Regions from separate parts of the Streptomyces sp. NPDC020379 genome, predicted to be linked through region 1. Evidence: riboswitches for the same ligand, from Rfam matches in the RefSeq annotation. Region 1 holds a riboswitch; the other holds the start of a gene.
What was found. Region 1 has a riboswitch for cobalamin ahead of metE (5-methyltetrahydropteroyltriglutamate--homocysteine S-methyltransferase). Riboswitches for the same ligand answer to the same signal wherever they lie in the genome.
Positions count from the first base shown of each region.

Region 1 (7,583 bases):
ACGGCAAGCAGATCAAGCTCGGCTACTTCCCCTGGGACGAGGCCGTGGCCACCACCTACCTCTGGCAGAACATCCTGGAGGACCGGGGCTTCAAGCCGGACATCAAGCAGCTCGACCCCGGCCCGCTCTACACCGCGCTCGCCCAGGGCCAGATGGACGTGCAGTTCGACTCCTGGCTGCCCACGACGCACAAGCAGTACTGGGACCGCTACGCGAACCAGCTCACCGACCTCGGCTCCTGGTACGGGCCGACGTCGCTGGAGCTCTCCGTGCCGTCCTACGTCAAGGGCATCGACTCGCTCGCCGACCTCAAGGGCAAGGGCGCGCAGTTCGGCGGGAAGATCATCGGCATCGAGTCCAGCGCCGGCATGATGGGCACCCTCAACGACAAGGTGCTCAAGGCGTACGGCCTCGACGGTGAGTACAAGGTCGTCTCCTCCTCGACCGCCACGATGCTCGCCGAGCTCGACCGCGCGATCAAGAAGAAGGAGCCGATCGTCACGACCCTGTGGACCCCGCACTGGGCCTACGGGAAGTACGACCTCAAGAAGCTCAAGGACCCGCAGGGTGCCTGGGGCAAGGGCGAGCAGATCCACACCGTCGCGAAGAAGGACTTCGGCAAGGACTTCCCGCAGGCCGCGGAGTGGCTGAAGAACTTCAAGATGTCGGACGAGGAACTGGCGTCGCTGGAGGTCGCGGTCAAGGACGGCGGCAAGGGCCACGAGAAGGACTCGGCCCGCCGCTGGCTGGAGGCGCATCCGGGCATGGAGGACAAGCTGGCGCCTGTGCCGGCGAAGTAGCGGGCTGGGGGTCGGGCCGGCTCGCGCCTGCGGCGGGCTTTTCCCCTGCCCCGCCCCTTCCCGGCCGCGTCTGATGTGCGGCTCCGCCGCGTGGGGAGCCCCGGACCCCCAGCGCCCTGCGGGCGCGTCCTCAAATTCCCCCAGCTACCTCCCCCGGACGGAGTCCGGGGGTGCCCCAACGTGCTGGATGTTCTGGCCACGGTCCGCACATCCAGCCCGTTGGGGGCACCTCCCAGCGGTAGCTGGGGGAATTTGAGGGCAACGCGCGAAGCGTGTTGCTGGGGGTCTGGGGCGCAGCCCCGGTTCCGGGAAACGCGAGCCCCCTTCACCCCCGCGTCAAAGACAAAAGCTCCCGCCCCGGCCCCACCGGCACATGCCCCACCCGCCACACCGCCCGCAGATCACGCCGCAGGCGAATCCCCACCGGCACCTCCACGAGCCGCCGGGAAGCGAGCTCCTCACCCACCGCGAGCTCGCTCAGCACAGAAGGCCCCGCGCCACTCACGACGGCGGACTTCACGGCCGTCGTCGACGACAGTTCGAGCAGCGGGACGGCGAGACCGCCGTGAGAAGCGAGCGCGGCGTCGAGCACCTGCCGCGTCCCCGAGCCGCGTTCGCGCAGGATCAAGGGGGTGGCCGCCAATTCCGAAGGGGGCAGCGGAGCGCGGCGGCGGGCCCACGCGTGGGAGGGGGCCACCACGACGACGAGCCGGTCGTGGCCGACGACCGCGCCGTCGAGGCCGGCCGGCACGTCCAGGCCCTCGACGAAGCCGAGGTCGGCCTCACCGGCGCGCAGCCGGTCGGCGACGGCGGCGGAGTTCCCGGCGAGCAGCGAGACGGCGGTGCCGGGCAACTGCCGGTGCAGGGCGATCAGCCAGCCCGGCAACAGGTATTCGGCGATGGTCATGCTCGCGGCGACCCGCAGCCGCGAGTCCCGGCGCCCGCGCAGCGCCCGCGTCCCCGCGTCGAACGCCTCGGCGGCCTCGACGACCCGCCCGGCCCAGTCGGTGACGAGCGCCCCCGCGTCGGTGAGCCGCGAGCCGCGCGGCGAGCGTTCGACCAGGGCCACGCCGAGCTGTCGCTCCATGCCGCGGATCCGGCTGCTGGCGGCCGGCTGGGTGATGCCCAGCTCCTTCGCCGCCCGCCCCAGGCTGCCCAGCCGGGCCACGGCGAGCAGGAGCTCCAGCGCCCCGAGATCGGGCACCCGGTGGGCGAGAGGGCTGCTCGGATCGCTCATAAACCCAGCTTATGCCCTCATAGACCGATGGCCTCTGGTTGCACGGAGTGCCATGGGCAATCGTGGAGGCATGACCACGCTCGTCCACCCCAGCCCCACCCCTCTCACGCGTCACGAACCGCGGCCGGGTGTCCGCCACCTCGGCCCGAACTGGTACGCCGCCGTGATGGGCACCGCCATCGTCGCGGGCGCCGGAGCCGCGCTCCCGGCCCACTCGCCGGGGCTGCGGGTGGCGTACGAGGCCGTCTGGGCGCTGGCCGCCCTCGCCCTCCTCACCCTGCTCGCCGCCCGCGCCGCGCACTGGGCGCGCCACGGTGACCAGGCCCGGCGGCACCTCGCCGACCCGGGCGTCGCGCCGTTCTACGGCTGCCTGGCCATGGCCCTGCTCGCCGTCGGCGGCACCACCCTCTCCGTCGGCTCGGGCGTCATCGGCACGTCCGCGGCCGTGGCCGTCGACTCCGTCCTGTGGGTGGGCGGCACCGTGCTCGGGCTGGTCGCCGCGGCGGGCATCCCGTATCTGATGGTGACCCGGCACCGGGTCGAGCCCGGCGCCGCCTCGCCCGTCTGGCTGCTGCCGGTGGTCGCCCCCATGGTCTCCGCCGCGAACGGCCCGGCGCTGGTCGCGCACCTGCCGGCCGGGCAGTGGCGGGCGGCGATGCTGCTGGGCTGCTACGCGCTGTTCGGCATGAGCCTGCTGATGACGCTCGCCATCCTGCCGATGCTCCTCTCGCGGCTGGTGCACCACGGCCCGCTGCCCCTCGCGATGACCCCGACCCTCTTCCTGGTGCTGGGCCCGCTGGGCCAGTCCACGACGGCCGTGAACAACCTCGCCGACGCGGCACCGGGAGCCGTCGCGGCCCCGTACGCGCACGCGATGTCCGCGTTCGGCGTGCTCTACGGCGTCCCGGTGATGGGCTTCGCGCTGCTGTGGCTGGCGCTGGCCACAGCCATGGTCGTGGGTGCCTTCCGGCGCGGGATGGGCTTCGGGATGACGTGGTGGGGCTTCACCTTTCCCATCGGCACCTGCGTCACCGGCGCCGCGGCGCTCGCCCGCCACACCCACCTGCACGCCTTCACCTGGCTGGCCGTCGGGCTCTACGCCCTGCTCGTCGCCGCCTGGGCGGTCGCCGCGGCCCGCACCCTGCACGGGCTGGTCAACGGCCGGCTGCTCGCAGCGCCGCGGCCAGCACCCGCGGTGCTTCGGTGAGCGAGGGGCCGTACCACGTGAGGTGACGGCCGCTGACCAGCGCGTACGGCAGCCCGGGGAACGCCTCCGGGCCGTCGTCGGCACTGAAGCGGTACGGCTCGTCCGGCAGCACGACCAGCTCGGCGCCGCACGAGGTCAACTCCTCCAGGGGCACGCGGGGATAGCGCTCCGCGTGCCCGGCGTACGCGTGCGCCACCCCGAGCCGGGCGAGGACGTCCCCGGCGAAGGTGTCCCGGCCCAGGACCATCCACGGCCGCCGCCACACCGGCACCACCGCCCGCACGGCGCGGCCCGTGGCCCGTACGTCCCGCCACGCCTCCTCGGCCTCCGCCAGCCACGCCGGCCGCTCCAGCCCGCACCCCGCCACCAGCACCCGCTCCAGCTCCGCGAACGCCTGCTCCAGCGTGCGCACTTCGGTGACCAGCACCCGCAGGCCCGCCGCGCGCAGAGCGGCGAGGTCGGGGGCGCGGTTCTCCTCCTCGTTGGCGAGGACGAGGTCGGGCGCGAGGGCGGCGATACGGGCCACGTCGGGGTTCTTCGTGCCGCCGATCCGCGTGACGCCGAGCCCGGCGGGGTGCTCGCACCAGTCGGTGGCACCGACGAGCAGCCCGGGCGCGCTGACGGCCACGGCCTCGGTGAGCGAGGGGACGAGGGACACCACGCGCCGTACGGCAGTACGAATGGCCATGATCACAGAGTACGCCCGGGCGGCAACTCCTGTGACTATGCTGGCCGGTGCAGCTGGTTCGCCCCGTCCGCCAGTCGGGAGCGTCGCAAGAGGGAATCCGGTGCGAATCCGGAACTGCCCCGCAGCGGTGAGTGGGAACGAAAGCGGTCATACGCACTGGACGCCGTCCGGGAAGCGACCGCCGGTAGGTGACCGGCCCCTCGACGAGGGACCGGGGCGCGCCCGCGAGTCCGAAGACCTGCCACTGCCCGTATGCCCGCACGGGGTACGGACCGCACGAACTCCGGAGGAGAGTTCCGTGAAGCAGACGCATGTCGCACGTGTGAATCCCACGCTGCACGGCTATCCGCGGCAAGGCCCGGGCCGTGAGCTGAAGAAGGCCACCGAGAGCTATTGGGCCGGCCGCCTGGGGGCGGAGCAACTCCTGGAAACCGCCGCCGCATTGCGTGCCGCGGCCCGCGAGGAGCTGCGCGAGGCGGGCATCACCGAGGTGCCCACCGGTGACTTCTCGTTCTACGACCATGTGCTGGACACCGCCTGGGCGGTCGGCGCCGTGCCCGAGCGGCACCGGGCGGCGGCCACAACCGAGCTCGACGTCTATTTCGCCATGGCCCGCGGCACGGCGGACACGCCACCGCTGGAGATGACGAAGTGGTTCGACACCAACTACCACTATCTCGTACCGGAATTGGGCCCCGATTCGGAATTCACGCCCGATTCCCGTAAGCAGGTCGGCGAATTCCGTGAGGCATGCGACGCGGGCCTCACCGCCCGGCCCGTGCTGCTGGGTCCCCTCAGCTTCTTGCTGCTGGCCAAGCCCGCGCCCGACGCCGGCGCGGACTTCGAGCCGCTGACACTCCTGGACCGGCTGCTGCCCGTCTACGCCTCGCTGCTCGCCGACCTGCGGGCGGCCGGAGCGGAGTGGGTGCAGCTGGACGAGCCCGCGCTCGTGCAGGACCGGCCCCGGTCCGTGCTGAACGCCACCGCCCGCGCCTACCGCGAGCTCGGCGCGCTCACGGACCGCCCCCAACTGCTCGTCGCGTCCTACTTCGACCGGCTCGGCGACGCCCTGCCGGTGCTCGCCCAGGCCCCGGTCGAGGGGCTCGCGATGGACTTCACCGGTCCCGCGGCCGCCAATCTCGAAGAGCTGGCCGCGCTCGGCGGGCTCCCCGGCAAGCGGCTCATCGCGGGCGTCGTCGACGGCCGCAACATCTGGGCCGCCGACCTGGAGCGGGCCCTCTCCACCCTCGCCACCCTGCTCGGCCTGGTGGACCGGCTCGATGTCGCGCCGTCCTGCTCCCTGCTGCACGTGCCGCTCGACGCCGCCGCCGAACGCGACCTCGACCCGCAGATCGCCCGCTGGCTCTCCTTCGCCCGCCAGAAGACGGCCGAAGTCGCCATCCTCGCAAGGGCCCTGAGCGAGGGCCGCGAGGCGGTGGCGCCCCAGCTCGCCGCCAACCGCGCCGCCCTCGCCTCCCGCGCGGGCTCCGCGCTGACCCGCGACGCGGCCGTACGGGACCGCTGCGCGGCCGTCACCGCCGAGGACACCCGCCGCCCGCAGCCGTACCCGGAACGGGCCGCCGCCCAGCGCGCCCGGCTGGACCTCCCGCCGCTGCCCACGACCACCATCGGCTCCTTCCCGCAGACCGCCGAACTGCGCCGCGCGCGGGCCGATCTGCGTGCCGGGAAGATCACGGCCGATGAGTACCGGGAGCGGATCGCCGCCGAGATCCGCGAGGTGATCGCCTTCCAGGAGAAGGCCGGCCTCGATGTGCTGGTGCACGGCGAGCCCGAACGCAACGACATGGTCCAGCACTTCGCCGAGCGGCTGAACGGCTACCTCGCCACCCGGCACGGCTGGGTGCAGTCCTACGGCACGCGCTACGTCCGGCCGCCGATCCTCGCCGGTGACGTCTCGCGGCCCGCCCCGATGACCGTCGAATGGACCCGCTACGCCCAGTCGTTGACCCAGCGCCCCGTGAAGGGCATGCTCACCGGCCCTGTCACCATGCTGTCCTGGTCCTTCGTCCGCGACGACCAGCCGCTCGCCGAGACCGCCCGCCAGGTGGCCCTCGCCCTCCGCGACGAGGTCGCCGACCTGGAGGCCGCGGGCACCGCCGTGATCCAGGTCGACGAGCCGGCCCTGCGCGAACTCCTGCCGCTGCGGGCCGCCGCCCGGCCCGGCTATCTGGACTGGGCCACCGAGGCGTTCCGCCTCGCGACCAGCGGCGTCCGCGCCGACACCCAGATCCACACGCATATGTGCTACGCCGAGTTCGGCGAGATCCTCGCCGGGATCGAGGCCCTGGACGCGGACGTCATCAGCCTCGAAGCGGCGCGCTCACGGATGGCCGTCGCCGACGAGCTGGCGGCCGCGGGCTATCCGCGCGAGGCGGGCCCCGGTGTCTACGACATCCACTCACCGCGCGTCCCCCCGGTCGAGGAGATCGCCGAACTCCTGCGGCACGCGCTGCGCGCGGTCCCCGCGGAGCGGCTGTGGGTCAACCCCGACTGCGGCCTGAAGACCCGCGCCCCGGAGGAATCGGGCCCGGCGCTGGAGAACGTGGTCGCGGCGGCGCGGCAGGTACGCGCGACGCTGCGCTGACCTGCCCGCCTCGATGACGGCCCGCCGCTCTTGGGGGAGAGCGGCGGGGTGGGCCGGGGGTTCTTTCTTCTGTACGGGTGACTCTCCCGCATGATCTCACTCGCCCATGCATGGACCGGGTCGACGGCGAGACCGGTCCCTTCCGGCGCTTGCGTCATCGGTTGAAGGGGGCTTTGCGCCATCGTGCGCTGTTCGACGCAGGTGGAGTGACCGTGATTCGGCCAAGCCTGTGGTGAGTGTCCCCCTCGCAGTGATATCGAACTAACGTTCCCGCGTGCTGGATCGACCGACCGGCATGGTGACGGAAGGGAACACCTATGCGCACAGCAAGACCCCTGTCCGTGGCAGCTGTTGGCCTGGCGGTGGCCACTGTTCTGGGTCTCGGCACCTCTGCCTCGGCGGTGGCACCGGCCGCCTCGGACAACTCGACCTCTTCAGCCGGGCATGTGATGGTGGACGGACACCGTGTGGTGACGGGGACCACCATCGGGGAGTGGGGCAAGACGACGAAGGGGGAGCGGTATTCCTTCACCTACAAGGCCGGCGAGACCAAGCCCTCCGGTCCCGCGGCTCCGGCGGCGGCGAGCTGCTCGTTGTACATATCCGATGTCTCCTTCCATGGCGCCGGAGCCAGTTCGTACTTCCAGTGGGAGACCTCGCAGACGTGCAGCGGGTCGTTCGGCGCGCAGAAACTGCAGACGCAGATGTGGCGCAGCTCGTGGAGCGGGCCGCGTGGATACAACAACTGGCACGGCACAGGTCTGACGTCGAACCAGTTCATCGACTTCGGGTGGTCGACGGATTGTCACGACGGTGGCGGCACTTACACCTACTACCCTGTGATGCAGGGCTACGCCAGCGGTATCGGCTGGGGCCCGAAGACCCGTTCCAACAACGATCTGCGCGAGGGATGCGGGACCAGGGCTCCGAACCCGTAGGAGAGACGCATGGTCGAACAACCTCCCACGCGGTACTCGTCCGAGGGCACGCCCCTGGGGCGTACCGCGGACAGCATCAGGTTCAGCACCAGCTACTCCACTGAGACC
Region 1 covers NZ_JBIRVR010000021.1:78,563-86,145, forward strand. The annotation lists gene ACH427_RS24855 (ABC transporter permease/substrate binding protein) at 1-800, shown strand, start outside; gene ACH427_RS24860 (LysR family transcriptional regulator) at 1,126-2,037, opposite strand; gene ACH427_RS24865 (TDT family transporter) at 2,108-3,244, shown strand; gene ACH427_RS24870 (helical backbone metal receptor) at 3,192-3,932, opposite strand; cobalamin riboswitch at 3,970-4,193, shown strand; gene metE (5-methyltetrahydropteroyltriglutamate--homocysteine S-methyltransferase) at 4,231-6,537, shown strand; gene ACH427_RS24880 (hypothetical protein) at 6,879-7,475, shown strand; gene ACH427_RS24885 (hypothetical protein) at 7,485-7,583, shown strand, end outside.

Region 2 (7,583 bases), on a different contig from region 1:
GCATGATCTCGTTCGTTCCTTCCAGGATCCGGTGCACCCTGAGATCACGGACGATCTTCTCGATGCCGTATTCGCTGAGGTACCCGTAGCCGCCGTGCAACTGGAGGGCGTTGTCGGCCACCGAGTAGCCGGTGTCGGTGGCGAACCGCTTCGCCATCGCGCACAGCTGTGCGGCCTGCGGGAGCCCCCGGTCCAGGGCGTCCGCCGCCTGGCGGACGAGCGCCCTGGCGGCCGTCAGCTCGGTCGCCATGTCGGCGAGCCTGAACCGCAGGGCCTGCGCGTCGAGCAGCGGCGCTCCGAACGCCTCACGGTCCGCGAGGTATGCCAGGCTGCGGTGGAGCGCGCTCTGCGCCCCGCCGAGGGAGCAGGCGGCGATGCCGAGCCGGCCGCCGTTCAGGCCGTGCATGGCGATGCGGAAGCCGTCGCCTTCGGCGCCGAGCCGGCGGTCGGCCGGGATGCGCACGCCGTCGAGGACGACCTGGCGGGTGGGCTGGGCGTTCCAGCCCATCTTCCTCTCGTCCGGCCCGAAGGACAGCCCGGGGTCGTCACGTTCGACGATGAAGGCCGTGACACCCCTGGGGCCCGGCTCGCCGGTGCGGGCCATCACGATGTAGACGTGCGAGGTGCCCGCGCCGGAAATGAACTGCTTGACGCCCGTGAGGACGTAGTGGTCGCCGTCGCGCTCGGCGCGCGTGCGCAGCGCGGCCGCGTCGGACCCCGTGCCCGGTTCGGTGAGGCAGTAACTGCCCAGGAAGTCCATGGAGCACAGGGCCGGGAGCAGGCGGGCGCGCTGGGCCTCGTCGCCGTAGCGGTCGATCATCCAGGCGACCATGTTGTGGATGGAGAGGTAGCCGGCGATGGATGGGCAGCCGGTCGCCAGGGTCTCGAAGACCACGACGCCGTCGGAGCGGGTCAGGCCGGAGCCGCCGGAGGACTCGCGGACGTAGACGCCGCCCAGTCCGAGGCCCGCGCCCTTGCGCAGGACGTCGACGGGGAAGTGCTTGTCCCGGTCCCAGGCGACGGCGTGCGGGGCGAGGTGTTCCTCGGCGAAGTCCAGCGTCGTCTCGGCGATTGCCAGCTGCTCCTCGGAGAGCATGGTGCCGGTCATGGTCAGTGTCGTCGTCACCGTCGTCACCGCATCGTGGGGATGGTGAAGCTCGCGCCCTCCTTGACCCCGGAGGGCCAGCGCGAGGTGACGGTCTTCGTACGGGTGTAGAAGCGGATCGCGTCCGGGCCGTGCTGGTTGAGGTCGCCGAAGCCGGAGCGCTTCCAGCCGCCGAAGGTGTGGTAAGCCACCGGTACGGGGATGGGCACGTTGACGCCGACCATGCCGGTGTTCACCCGCCGGGTGAAGTCGCGGGCGGTGTCCCCGTCCCGGGTGAAGAGGGACACGCCGTTGCCGTACGGGTGCTCGCTGGGCAGCCGCAGGGCCTCCTCGTAGTCGGCGGCGCGGACGACGCAGAGGACCGGGCCGAAGATCTCCTCCCGGTAGACGCGCATGCCGGTGGAGACGCGGTCGAAGAGCGTGGCCCCGGCGAAGAAGCCGTTCTCGTGGCCCGGGAGGACGAAGTCGCGCCCGTCGACGACCAGTTCGGCGCCCTCCGTGGTGCCGATGTCCACGTAGCGGCGCACGCGGTCGAGCGCGTCCCGGCTCACCAGCGGGCCGAAGTCGGCGTCCGGGTCGTCGGAGCGGCCGATGCGCAGCGCGCCGATGCGCTCCTTGAGCTTGGCGACCAGGGCGTCGGCGGTCTCCTCGCCGACGGGGACGGCGACGGAGATCGCCATGCAGCGCTCGCCCGCCGACCCGTACCCGGCGCCGATCAGGGCGTCCGCGGCCTGGTCGAGGTCGGCGTCCGGCATGATGACCATGTGGTTCTTGGCGCCGCCGAAGCACTGGGCGCGCTTGCCGTGGGCGGCGGCGGTGGCGTAGATGTGCGCCGCGACCGGGGTGGATCCGACGAAGCCGATCGCCTGGACCCTGGGGTCCTCCAGCAGGGTGTCGACGGCTTCCTTGCCACCGTTGACCACGTTGAGCACGCCCGGGGGCAGCCCCGCCTCGAGGAAGAGCTCCGCGAGCCGCAGCGGCACGGACGGGGCGCGCTCGGAGGGCTTGAGGACGAACGTGTTCCCGCAGGCGATCGCGGGCGCGGCCTTCCACAGCGGGATCATCGCGGGGAAGTTGAAGGGGGTGATCCCGGCGGTGACGCCGAGGGGGCCGCGCAGCGAGTGGACGTCGATGCCGGTGCCCGCGTTGTCCGTGAACTCGCCCTTGAGCAGGTGCGGGATGCCCGCGGCGAACTCGACGACCTCCAGGCCGCGCTGGATGTCGCCGTGGGCGTCGGCGATCGTCTTGCCGTGCTCGGCGGACAACAGGCGGGCGAGCGCCTCCCGTTCGCCCTCGATCAGCTGCAGGAACCTCAGCAGGACGCGGGCGCGGCGCTGCGGGTTCCACTCGCCCCACTCCGGCTGCGCGGCCGCCGCGTCGGCGATCGCGGCCGCGGTGTCCTCGCGCCCGGCCAGGGGCACCCGGGCCTGTACGGCGCCGGTGTTGGGGTCGTACACGTCGGTGAAGAGCCCCGACGCCCCCGGGGTGTGCTTGCCGGCGATGAAGTGTGTCAGTTCGCGGACCATGGAAGCCTGCTCTCGTCAGGTCGGATGAGATCCGGGGATGGCACGGCCGGCCGGCGACGGCACCGGGTGAGGTGCGTCGCGTGCGGCTGCCGTGGGACGCGAAGGCTCGAAAGCCGTCGGAGCGTCACGAGAACGCGTTACGCGTAAGCGGACATGCGTGCGTGCCCCGCCGGATCACCAGGGTCGTGGGTACGGACCGGTGCCATGCGTGTCTGCTCCATCCTCGTGGACAACACGGAACACCCCGCGGCCGGTATCCTGACTCCCGGATCACCGCATGCCGCCCGCCTTCCCGACGCGTCGCGTCAGTGGCGTGCTCTGGACGGCACACTTCCCGGTCACAGTGGCGGGACCGTGCCGGATTCACACCGGCTTCCCTGCACCGCGGGCCTTGGTCACGAAGATATAGTTGGACGTCCTAGTAAGTCCAGCCTCGTCGCCCTGCCGTCCTGTGCATGGGCAAGGCCCGTCGTTCCGTGCGCCCCCTCCGTATTACCGCTCGGCCACGGGGTAGGGCACGAATGTGCTGCTGTTCTCGTCGATGGCCAGTGGCCGGCCCAGCGGCGGTACGGCCCGCTGCGGGCATTCGAGGCGTTCGCAGACGCGGCAGCCCATGCCGATGGGGGTGGCGGCGGAGGCGTTGTCGAGGTCGAGGCCGTCGGAGTAGACGAGCCGGGCGGCGTGCCGGATCTCGCAGCCCAGTCCGATGGCGTACGTCTTGCCCGGCTCGCCCCAGCCGCCGCGCTGCCGGGTGACGGTGCGGGCGGTCCACAGGTAGCGCTGTCCGTCGGGCATGGCCGCGATCTGCACCTGGATGCGGCCGGGAGTGGTGAATGCCTCGTAGACGTTCCACAGGGGGCAGGTGCCGCCGGCGCGGGAGAAGTGGAAGCCGGTGGCGGACTGGCGCTTGGACATGTTGCCGGCGCGGTCGACGCGGACGAAGGAGAACGGCACGCCGCGCAGGTGAGGGCGCTGGAGGGTGCTGAGGCGGTGGCAGACGGTCTCGTAGCCGACCCCGAAGTGGTCGGTGAGGCGTTCGATGTCGTAGCGCATCTCCTCCGCCGCCGCGTGGAAGGCGCGGTAGGGGAGGATCAGCGCGGCGGCGACGTAGTTCGCGATGCCGATGCGTGCGAGTCGCCAGGTGGGGGAGGTCTGGTCGTAGTCCTCCGAGGCGAGCGCGGAGAGCTCCGGGGAGAGTTCGAGCAGGGCCAGTTGGGTGGCCATCCGGAAGGCCCGCTGGCCGGGGCGCAGCCGGCTGGACAGATGCAGGGTCCGGCGCGAGGGGTCGTAGTGGTGCAACTGGTCGGAGTCCGTGGCGAGCCGCACGGCGTGCTTGTCGGTGAGCCGGGCGGACAGCGCGGTCAGGACTCCGCCGGGGCGGATGCCGAGGTCGGTCGCCAGGTTCTCGGCGGCCAGGTCGAGGTCGTGGAGGTAGTTCCGGCGGCGGTAGAAGAACTCCCGGATCTCCTCGTGCGGAGCCCGGGGCGCGGGCGGGGCCGCCGCGCCGCGCCGGTTGTCCGCGGCCTCGGCCAGGCGCTCGGTCAACGTCTGGTTGCGGCGGCTCAGATCGAGCAGGACGTCCGCGACAGCCGGCAGGCGGGAGGCGAGTTCTGACAGGTCAACCGGCGAGATGCGGGCGTCGGCGATCTCGTCGGCCAGCGCCTCCCGAAGGTCGGCCAGGACCCGGGTGGTGTCGAGCCCGGAGAAGAACCCGGGTTCCACGCCGAACGCCTCGGTCAGGCGCAGCAGTACGGGGACCGTCAGTGGCCGGGAGTCGTGCTCCATCTGATTGAGGTAGCTGGGGGAGATGGCCAGGACGTGGGCGAACTCGGCCTGACTGAGCCGCCGCTCCTCCCGCAGCCTCCGCAGCCGGGCTCCGGCATAGGTCTTGCTCACCGCCGTCTCCCGTCCGCCGTCGAGGATCCAAAGCTCGCTCACGTCCTGTATGGCGGCGAGTCTATGCACGGGAGGCACGGAAGCGAACCTTCGCAGACTTGGCAGAACGCGCCGAAAAGATTTGCAACAGTTGGCAAAGAGCCACGGTTGATGGCACTCAGTGCCACTGCCAGAGTCGTAACGCGGCCCGCCGGAACCACGGCGGAGAACCGGAACCGGGCCTGATTCATGCCCTGACGTCGGAGATCCCGGCACTTCCGGCAGCCCGACCGCCATCAGCACGCGGCCTTCGCGCATGGTCGAGGGCACGGCGGGCCGCACCCGAAGGGGAGCGATTCCCCTTCGCAGAATTGACGGAACGCGACAGCGGGAGACGATCATGGCTCAGGCACGGACGGCGGCGGAAGCACTGGCGGAGCGGTGGGCGACGGACCCGCGCTGGAAGGGCATCGAGCGGACCTACGGCGCCGAGGACGTGATCCGGCTGTCCGGCAGCGTCCGCGAGGAGCACACCCTGGCCCGCCGCGGGGCCGAGCGCCTGTGGCGGCAGCTGCACGAGCGCGACTACGTGCACGCCCTCGGCGCACTCACCGGCGGCCAGGCCGTGCAGATGGTCAAGGCCGGACTGCAGGCCATCTACCTCTCCGGCTGGCAGGTCGCCGCCGACGCCAACCAGGCCGGCCACACCTACCCCGACCAGAGCCTCTACCCGGTCAACTCCGTGCCGCAGGTGGTCCGCAGGATCAACAACGCCCTGCTGCGAGCCGACCAGATCGCCACCGCGGAGGGCGGCACGGACGCCACCGACTGGCTGGCCCCGATCGTCGCCGACGCCGAGGCCGGCTTCGGCGGGCCCCTCAACGCCTTCGAACTCACCAAGGCGATGATCGCCGCCGGTGCGGCCGGCATCCACTACGAGGACCAGCTCGCCTCCGAGAAGAAGTGCGGCCACCTCGGCGGCAAGGTGCTCGTCCCCACCGCCCAGCACATCCGCACCCTCAACGCCGCCCGGCTCGCCGCCGACATCGCGGACGTGCCCACCCTCATCGTGGCCCGTACCGACGCGCTGGCCGCGAACCTGCTGACCAGCGACGTGGACGAGCGCGACGCCCGCTTCGTCACCGGGGAGCGCACCGCCGAGGGCTTCTACCGGGTCGAGAACGGCATGGCCCCCGTCATCGCCCGCGGCCTGGCCTACGCCCCCTACGCCGACCTCATCTGGGTGGAGACCGGCACCCCGGACCTGGCCCAGGCACGGGAGTTCGCCGAGGCGATCCATGCCGAGCACCCGGACCGGATGCTGGCCTACAACTGCTCGCCCTCCTTCAACTGGAAGGCGGCCCTCGACGACGACCAGATCGCCAAGTTCCAGCGGGAGCTGGGGGCGATGGGCTACCGCTTCCAGTTCATCACCCTGGCCGGCTTCCACTCCCTCAACCACGGCATGTTCGACCTGGCCCGCGGCTACGCCGAGCACGGCATGACCGCCTATGTCGACCTGCAGGAGCGCGAGTTCGCCGCGCAGGAGCACGGATTCACCGCGGTCAAGCACCAGCGCGAGGTCGGCACCGGCTACTTCGACCTGGTCTCCACGGCCGTCAACCCCGCCTCCTCCACCACCGCGCTGACGGGCTCCACCGAGGAAGAGCAGTTCCACTAGGAGCCCGGCCAGGGGCGTGCGCGGGTCGGTGCCTCCGGTCCGGATCCGAGTCGGACCGACCGCGCGGCGCTCGCGCACGCCTGTTCACGTCCCGGTCAGGGGCGGACGACCGTCCCCGTCCGCCCCGTGCCGCTCGCCTGAATCCGCTCATGGAGATACCACATGCCCACCACCGAACTGACCAGTCGTGTCGACGTCCTCGGCGCGCCGGGTGATCGTCACGACGAGATCCTCACCCCCGAGGCCCTGGACTTTATCGGCCGGCTCGACGCGGCCTTCGCGGGCCGGCGCCTCGAGGTGCTCAAGGAGCGGCGCCGCCAGGCCCTCCTCCTCGCTTCCGGCGCGTCCCTCGACTTCCCCGTCGTCACCTCGGCCGTCCGTGCCGATGCCGGCTGGCGCGTCGCGCCGCCCGCGCCGGGCCTGGCCGACCGCCGGGTGGAGATCACCGGGCCGCCCGAGCGGCGCATGACCGTCAACGCCCTCAACTCCGGTGCGAAGGTGTGGATGGCCGACTTCGAGGACGCCACCTCACCCACGTGGGACAACGTCATCGGTGGCCAGCTGAACCTGCTGGACGCCATCGAGCGGCGCATCGACTTCACCACCCCCGAGGGCAAGGAGTACCGCCTTGGCGAGCGGCCCGCGACCATTATGGTCCGCCCCCGGGGCTGGCACCTCACCGAGGAACACCTGAGCGTCGACGGCCGTCCCGTGTCCGCCTCGCTCGTGGACTTCGGACTGTACGTCTTCCACTGCGCCCGGCGGCAGATCGATACCGGGCACGGCCCGTACTTCTACCTCCCCAAGCTGGAGAACCGCTACGAGGCCCGCCTGTGGAACGACATCTTCATCCTCGCGCAGGACCTGCTGGGCATTCCGCGCGGGACGATTCGCGCCACCGTCCTGATCGAGACGATCACGGCGGCGGTCGAGATGGAAGAGATCCTCTACGAGCTTCGCGAGCACAGTGCCGGCCTCAACGCGGGCCGCTGGGATTACCTCTTCAGCCTGATCAAGAACTTCGCCCACCGCCCCGACTTCGTCCTTCCCGACCGGGCGAAGGTCACCATGACGGCCCCGTTCATGCGGGCCTGCACCGAGCTGCTCGTGCGCACCTGCCACCGGCGGGGCGCCCACGCGATCGGCGGGATGGCGGCCCACGTCCCGAGCCGGGACGTGGAGGCCAACGAGGCGGCCCTCGCCAAGGTGCGGCTGGACAAGGAGCGCGAGGCCGAGGACGGCTTCGACGGCTCCTGGGTCGCCCACCCCGGCCTCGTCCCCGTCTGCCGCGATGTCTTCGGCGCGGTCCTGGGCGACCGGCCGCACCAGATCGACCGCACCCGGGAGGACGTCGACGTCAGTGCCGCCGACCTGCTCGCCGTACGCCGCATCAGCG
Region 2 covers NZ_JBIRVR010000005.1:96,742-104,324, forward strand. The annotation lists gene ACH427_RS08575 (acyl-CoA dehydrogenase family protein) at 1-1,108, opposite strand, end outside; gene ACH427_RS08580 (CoA-acylating methylmalonate-semialdehyde dehydrogenase) at 1,132-2,631, opposite strand; cobalamin riboswitch at 2,862-3,040, opposite strand; gene ACH427_RS08585 (short-chain fatty acyl-CoA regulator family protein) at 3,124-4,527, opposite strand; gene aceA (isocitrate lyase) at 4,907-6,187, shown strand; gene aceB (malate synthase A) at 6,350-7,583, shown strand, end outside.
Region 2: it holds a riboswitch for cobalamin, as region 1 does, so the genes downstream of both, ACH427_RS08580 (CoA-acylating methylmalonate-semialdehyde dehydrogenase) here and metE (5-methyltetrahydropteroyltriglutamate--homocysteine S-methyltransferase) in region 1, are expected to answer to the same signal.